Linked DNA regions of Nodosilinea sp. E11. The main gene of each other region encodes a partner of the protein of the gene in region 2 in a complex. Links are inferred from orthologs where the notes say so. Each region holds a gene or a part of one and is shown on either strand. Other genes may lie near its edges. The genes, in order: tsaE and tsaD.

Region 1 (3,122 bases), 3.3 Mb from region 2 along the record:
ACTGTTTCAACGGTCTCAGGAGAACGCCAATGCCATGCTGATGCGGGGGTTTACTAGTGCGCGAGATCTGGCAGGGCCGGTGTTTGAGCTGAAACGGGCCATCGATCGAGGTGATGTGGTGGGGCCGCGCATTTGGCCGTCAGGGGCGATGATTTCCCAGACTAGCGGTCACGGCGATTTTCGGGAACTGAGTGAGCTGCCCCGCACGCCTACTTCAGAGTTGAGCCTAGCCGAGCAGTTTGGCGTGGGGGCGATCGCCGATGGGGTAGACGAAGTGCTGCGCCGCACCCGTGAGCAACTAATGCTGGGGGCTAGTCAGATCAAGCTAGCCGCCGGGGGTGGGGTGGCCTCAGAGTTCGACCCTATTGACGTGGCTCAGTACACCGAGGCGGAACTGAGAGCGGCGGTGGACGCTGCCGAAGACTGGAACACCTACGTGACTGTCCATGCCTATACTCCCCGGGCGATTCAAAAGGCGATTCGGGCTGGGGTGAAATGCATTGAGCACGGTCAGCTAATCGACGAAGAGACGGCGCGGATGATCGCCGAGAACGATGTTTGGCTGAGCCCGCAGCCGTTCCTTGATGACGAAGACGCCAATCCCTATCCTGAGGGAACTGAAAACCGAGCTAAACAGCTGATGGTGGCCACCGGTACCGACAGGGCCTACAACCTGGCCAAACAGTACAACATTAAAACGGCCTGGGGCACCGATAACCTCTTCAACCCCCAAGGCTCAGCTCGTCAGGGGGCGAAACTAGCCAAGCTGGTGCGGTGGTATACCCCAGCGGAGGTATTACGGATGGCAACCAGCACAAATGCAAGCTTACTAGCGCTGTCGGGGCCGCGTAACCCCTACCCGGGCAAGTTGGGTGTCGTGGAAGAGGGTGCCCTAGCGGATTTGCTGCTAGTGAACGGCAATCCGCTGGAAAATATTCGGCTCATTGAGGATCCGGAGGCTAACTTTTTGGTGATTATGAAAAACGGGGTGATGTATAAGAACCGTCTTAGTTGACAGCTAAAAGTTGGCGCATCTTTACCACTGATGCATGGATTGAAACAATCCAGACAGCTTTGTGGCCTATTTAGTATCGGCCATGCAGGGATCTACCGAGACCACCTTCTATGGGATGGCAGTTTACCTCGGCAGCATTGGTATTATGAATACTCGCTACACGCTGCAGCGCCGCTGACAGCAGGTTTTGCCGTTATGGTGGCGGCGCTGGCGGTGTGCTACCTGACGTTTTAGGTGAACACTTTAGTGAGAACACTTTGGCAAAGACACCTGAGCGAGGATGTGTAGACAGGGACATCTAGACGAGGACGCTTTGGTAAGCAGTATGGCAGAATTTAGGGTGGATTTGCCCGATGCGGCGGCAACTCAGCAACTGGGCCAGCGGCTGGGGGAACTGTGCCCACCGGGCACGGCGCTGCTGCTGGCGGGTGATCTGGGCATGGGCAAGACAACCCTGGTGCAGGGGATTGGGGCGGGCCTGGGCATTGCGGAACCGATTAGCAGCCCGACGTTTACCTTAATCAATGAGTATTTGGAGGGGCGCATTCCTCTCTATCATGTGGACTTATACCGATTAGAACCGGAGCAGGTAGGCTCTTTAGAGTTGGAGAGCTACTGGGAGGCCATAGACATAGCGCCTGGCCTGTTGGCAATTGAATGGTCAGAGCGGATGCTGGACTATCCTGCATCGGCTCTGCGGCTGCGATTGGAAAACCTGCCTAGCGGTGGGCGACGGGCTACGCTGACAGCGGTTGGAGAAGAACAGATTGTGTTGTTGGAGCAGGTAATTGGCGATGGCCTACTGGCTGATGAAGTCTGAACCAGATGTGTACAGCATTGGCGATTTGGAGCGCGATCGCACCGAACTTTGGGACGGCGTGCGCAACTACCAGGCCCGCAACTTTCTCACCAGCATGGCATTAGGTGATCAAGCCTTCTTTTACCACTCCAACACCAAACCACCGGGGATCGTAGGGCTGGTGGAAATTGTTGAAACCAATGTGGTAGACCCGACTCAGTTTGATTCAACCCATAAATATTACGATCCCAAGTCATTCCCAGACAAGCCGCGCTGGCATACGGTGACGGTGGGCTATGTAGAAACCTTTGCGAGAGGCATTACCCTTGATCAGCTCAAAGAGGCCTTTACCCCCGATGAACTTTGGGTCGTGCGACGGGGCAATCGGCTGTCGGTGATGCCGGTAGAGGATACGATAGCTCAAAAGCTTTTGAAAATGGCCTATACCACTGAGTAATCTTGCTGTTTAAAGTAGTATTCTGGCTATTTACTCCCCAATGAAAATGTGAGGTCTGAGGTGGTAGCCTAAACATGCTATTCGGCAAGTTCCGCAGCATGAGGATTGTCCAAGCCAAATTCAAAGCTAACTGCCAAAATCTGCAATTACCATCCCCCATGCATCTCCCTGAAGACCCTGAAACACCTTTGCAGATCAACATCGTGCCCATGATCGATGTGGTGTTTGCGGTGCTGGCATTTTTTATTATTTCTAGCTTATTGTTAACCCGCAACCAGGGGCTACCGGTAGTGTTGCCAGGGGCCGAAACAGCTGAAACTCAGACCCAGCGCCAGGTGGTGGTAACAGTAAATGCGTCGGGTGAAATATTTGTCGGTGAGCGGGCAGTGGCGGATGAGCAGCTTTTGGAGGCGATTCAAACGCTGGGAACCCTATCCGACGGTGGCCTTGTGGTAATTCGGGCTGATCAATCAGTGAATTATGGTCGGGTTGTGGCGGTGATGGATCAACTGCGGACGTTGCCTGGGGTGCAGTTGGCGATCGCGACAGAAGGCGGTCAGCCTTAAAGACCTAACTGTTTTGGATCGACATGAACGATTCTAGTGCTGTATTGCAAAACATCTAGATTCAATAACTTGTCAATCTCCGGGGCTGTCAAATTTTAAGCCATACTTAAAGCTGAGAGAAAGCAGTTCGGGCTTTGATTATGGCGTTACAATTTCTGGCCTTGCCGGTGCGGCTGGTGTCTCTGGTGCAAACTATACTTGTGCCTCTGTGCTTTGTGCTCGCTTGGTGCCTGGTGGGGCTGACTGTGTGGAATTTGGTAGCGGCTGTGCGTGCTGGGGTTAGTC
Region 2 (3,234 bases):
ACTCAAACAAAATCACAGCAAATGAAAAGACGGTTTTTAGAGGCCGTTGAGTCTATAAAAACCATCTCTGCTTCAGGTTCAAAACCTGTTTTCTAAGTCGCCTTCCCTAGGGATGCAGCAGCAAATCGGGAAAGAAACGGTTGAACTCAATCAAAACACCGGCGGTAATCACCATCCACACGGTGGCTAGCACCGGGGCAGAAGACAGATACCGAAGCAAGTTATTGTCCATTGTCTAGTTCTCCTGGATAGTTTTCCTTGGGCTAGGCGCTAGCGAGGAGATACAGTGATCTCGTCGTCTTTGGCAAACATGGCACCGCTAGCAATATCTTTGAAAGCAGCGAGGGGCCAGGCGAACCCAGTCAGCATGCACTTAATGGCCAGGGGCACATCAATGATGATCTCATTGTCTTCGGGGTTCTTGCGACCCCGCACTGTAATCACGTAGGCACGACCGACCCAGCCAATCCAGCCTGCAATGTACAGAAACAAAAGACTGGGAATGAGAAACTCCCCGGCATGGGCCAGGTCGCCGTCTACAACCAGGTGGGGCAGGCCGTCGCTGCCGCACAGCAGGGTAGAGCTACCGTAAAAATCGAATCGAGCCTTGGCCGATTCAGTCTTGGCACCAGCGGCCCGCTTCAGAAAAGCCTCGTTTTGGCCACAGGGGGTCAGACCGGATACATTGTCGCCAGCCAGGCTAGCGGATGCCGGGGCAGTAAACCCAAACCAGAGAAACACTACGAGCGCTACAGCAAAAAACCGTCGCATAAACTGTTCCTTTTAATTACCTAAGAAACTAGGGCGCTTTGAACGTAAAGTTAAGTTTTTTGAACAAAAATTCACCCAACTTGGTCGCCATAATACCCCGCAGCCGAACCCCCGTAAAGCTAAGATCGGTGGGGTGTTTACATCTCTACAAATTACGGCCGGGATCACCCTGATCTCGCTTAACAGTATCTCTTAGTGTGGCATGGGTAATGGCGACGATATTGGCGTTAGAAACTAGTTGTGATGAAACGGCGGCGGCGGTCGTGCGCGATCGCACCGTACTCAGCAGCGTAGTCGCCTCTCAAATTAATATCCACCAGCCCTACGGCGGCATTGTGCCCGAGGTGGCCTCTCGGTATCACGTCACCGCCGTAGGAGAGAGTATTAGCGCCGCCCTAGATCAGGCGGGCCTGCATTGGGCCGAGATTGACGGCGTGGCCACCACCTGTGCCCCTGGCCTGGTGGGGGCACTTTTAGTGGGCCTGACCGCAGGCAAAACCCTGGCCATGGTTCACCAAAAGCCGTTCCTGGGCATTCACCATCTCGAAGGGCACATCTATGCCAACTACTTGGCTCACCCCGACCTCCAGCCGCCCTACCTGTGTCTACTGGTCTCCGGCGGGCATACCAGCTTGATCTACGTCAAAGACTGTGGCCACTACCAGACCCTGGGCCAGACCCGCGACGATGCGGCGGGAGAAGCCTTTGATAAAGTGGCTCGACTGCTGGGGTTAGACTACCCCGGCGGCCCGGTGATCGACCGCTTGGCCCAACAGGGCAACCCCCAGGCGTTTCCGCTGCCCGAGGGCAATATTTCGCTGCCTGGGGGGGGCTTTCATCCCTACGACTCGAGCTTCAGCGGGCTAAAAACGGCGGTGCTGCGCCTAGTCGAAAAACTCAGGGCCGAGGGAGTAGACCCGCTGCCCATCCATGACCTAGCCGCCAGCTTTCAAGCCACGGTGGCCCGCAGCTTAACAAAACGGGTAATGGCCTGTGCCCAAGCCTACGGTCTGACTACCGTAGCCCTAGGGGGTGGGGTAGCCGCCAACAGCGGCCTGCGCCACCAGCTCCAACAAGCGGCTGAGCAACAGGGCCTGCGGGTGATGATTCCACCGCTGAGTCTGTGCACCGACAACGCGGCCATGATCGGCTGTGCCGCCGCCGACCACCTCAATCGAGGGCACCGCTCGACTCTGGCGCTCGGGGTACAGTCTCGGCTCGATCTAGCCCGAGTTATGGAGCTCTACCAGCCTATCCCAATGGCTTAACGCTAGACTAAAGGGTGTCTGGCAAGAGTCTGTCTGGCAACCTTCTGAGCTATAGCCCAGAAGCCAAGTCTAATCTCAATGAGTTTTATGATTACATCGCATGATTCTCAGCCTCGGCAGATTTCGTCCTGGGCGATGGTAGGCGGTCTGGCCCTAGGGTCACTGCTGATTGTGGGCTGTGGCCCCCAGGGGGGTAGCGGCGGCGCAGACAGCGCTAACACCTACGAAGCCCAGCTAGCCGATCACTTAACCACTACCGGCAGTGTGATGTATGGCACCCACTGGTGCCCCTACTGCGCCGATCAAAAAGACATGTTTCAAGCCGCTGTCGATCGCGTGCCCTACGTAGAGTGCGACGCCGACGGCGAAAATGCCCAACCAGAACTCTGCCAGCAGCGAGGGATTCAGGGCTATCCCACCTGGGAAATTGACGGTCAGTTGTATCCTGGGGTGAAATCCCTAGATGAATTAGCCGCTCTATCGCGCTTCTCAGCCCAGTAAAGTTATCTGGAACTGCCAGACGGCAGAGACTAAGGTTTGATGATGTTTATCAAGATCACCTCCCTTGCAAAATCCTAGCTCCCAGCCCCATCCTCACCTGCACGAGGTCGACATCAGCGCCGACAGCAGTGCTCATCCCCACATCCACGACCCTGAGTCGCTGCGGCGGATTGTCAATCGTCTGGCCCGCATTGAGGGTCACATTCGCGGTATCAAGACGATGGTGCAGGAGAGTCGTCCCTGCCCCGATGTTCTGGTGCAGGTGGCTGCCGTGCGCGGGGCCTTAGATCGGGTAGCCCGCATCATTCTTGACGAACACCTGACCGAATGTATTGGCCGCGCCGCCGAAGACGGCAATATTGAGGCCGAAATTGCCGAACTCAAGGCCGCGCTCGATCGCTTCTTGCCGTAGGTTTGCAGCAGCCGGTTATCGGGTTGAGGGCAAGCCTGAAACCAATAACCGATCGCTATTTTTTGCTTAGGCTGCGATAAATCGTTTGTGCTCACGCAGCAGGTGACGCTCAAATTGCCTCACCCAATGGCTAAAGCGATCGCTCTCTTGAGCAGTGGCAAAGGTGGGTGGATGGCGCAATAGCAAGGCCACGTACTCTTCTTTGGTACGAACGACAATCGCACTCTGCTGGTCTAAGTCAATGGAGATATGGGAAAATCCCTCCAGCTTGAGAGATGCCAT

Evidence for each region.
Region 1: the proteins of tsaD (region 2) and tsaE are in contact, whole or in part, in a crystal structure (PDB 6N9A), measured with the Thermotoga maritima proteins. The link is inferred for Nodosilinea sp. E11 from one-to-one orthologs. Residues at the interface, in WP_004082750.1 of Thermotoga maritima: Cys10, Asp11, Arg49, His50, Leu82, Gly84, Gly135, Gly136, Glu154, Thr155, Leu156, Asp157, Asp158, Ser159, Glu162, Asp165, Lys166, Arg169, Leu170, Tyr175, Lys213, Thr214, Leu217, Tyr218, Gln221, Arg222, Asn324; in WP_004082108.1 of Thermotoga maritima: Leu37, Gly38, Lys46, Lys57, Val59, Lys60, Ser61, Thr63, Phe64, Thr65, Leu66, Met67, Val69, Pro71, Tyr82, Arg83, Leu84, Asp86, Asp88, Phe89, Asp93, Ile128, Asp130, Glu131, Arg134.

Annotation. Positions count from the first base shown.
Region 1 is NZ_CP136520.1:4,321,689-4,324,810, forward strand. Bases 287-3,087 are described here. They hold tsaE (tRNA (adenosine(37)-N6)-threonylcarbamoyltransferase complex ATPase subunit type 1 TsaE), read left to right. Parts: upstream 287-1,340; coding sequence 1,341-1,835; downstream 1,836-3,087. Other genes in these bases: RRF56_RS21430 (amidohydrolase family protein), read left to right, coding at 287-1,015; RRF56_RS21440 (EVE domain-containing protein), read left to right, coding at 1,810-2,271; RRF56_RS21445 (biopolymer transporter ExbD), read left to right, coding at 2,430-2,837; RRF56_RS21450 (hypothetical protein), read left to right, coding at 2,978-3,087. In the rest of the region: more of RRF56_RS21430, read left to right, coding at 1-286; more of RRF56_RS21450, read left to right, coding at 3,088-3,122. UniProt on the Escherichia coli protein: Required for the formation of a threonylcarbamoyl group on adenosine at position 37 (t(6)A37) in tRNAs that read codons beginning with adenine.
Region 2 is NZ_CP136520.1:1,014,933-1,018,166, forward strand. What follows is about bases 97-3,009. They hold tsaD (tRNA (adenosine(37)-N6)-threonylcarbamoyltransferase complex transferase subunit TsaD), read left to right. Parts: upstream 97-980; coding sequence 981-2,039; downstream 2,040-3,009. Other genes in these bases: psaJ (photosystem I reaction center subunit IX), read right to left, coding at 107-232; RRF56_RS06875 (Photosystem I reaction center subunit III), read right to left, coding at 271-771; RRF56_RS06885 (hypothetical protein), read left to right, coding at 2,127-2,540; RRF56_RS06890 (metal-sensitive transcriptional regulator), read left to right, coding at 2,605-2,952. In the rest of the region: RRF56_RS06895 (hypothetical protein), read right to left, coding at 3,019-3,234.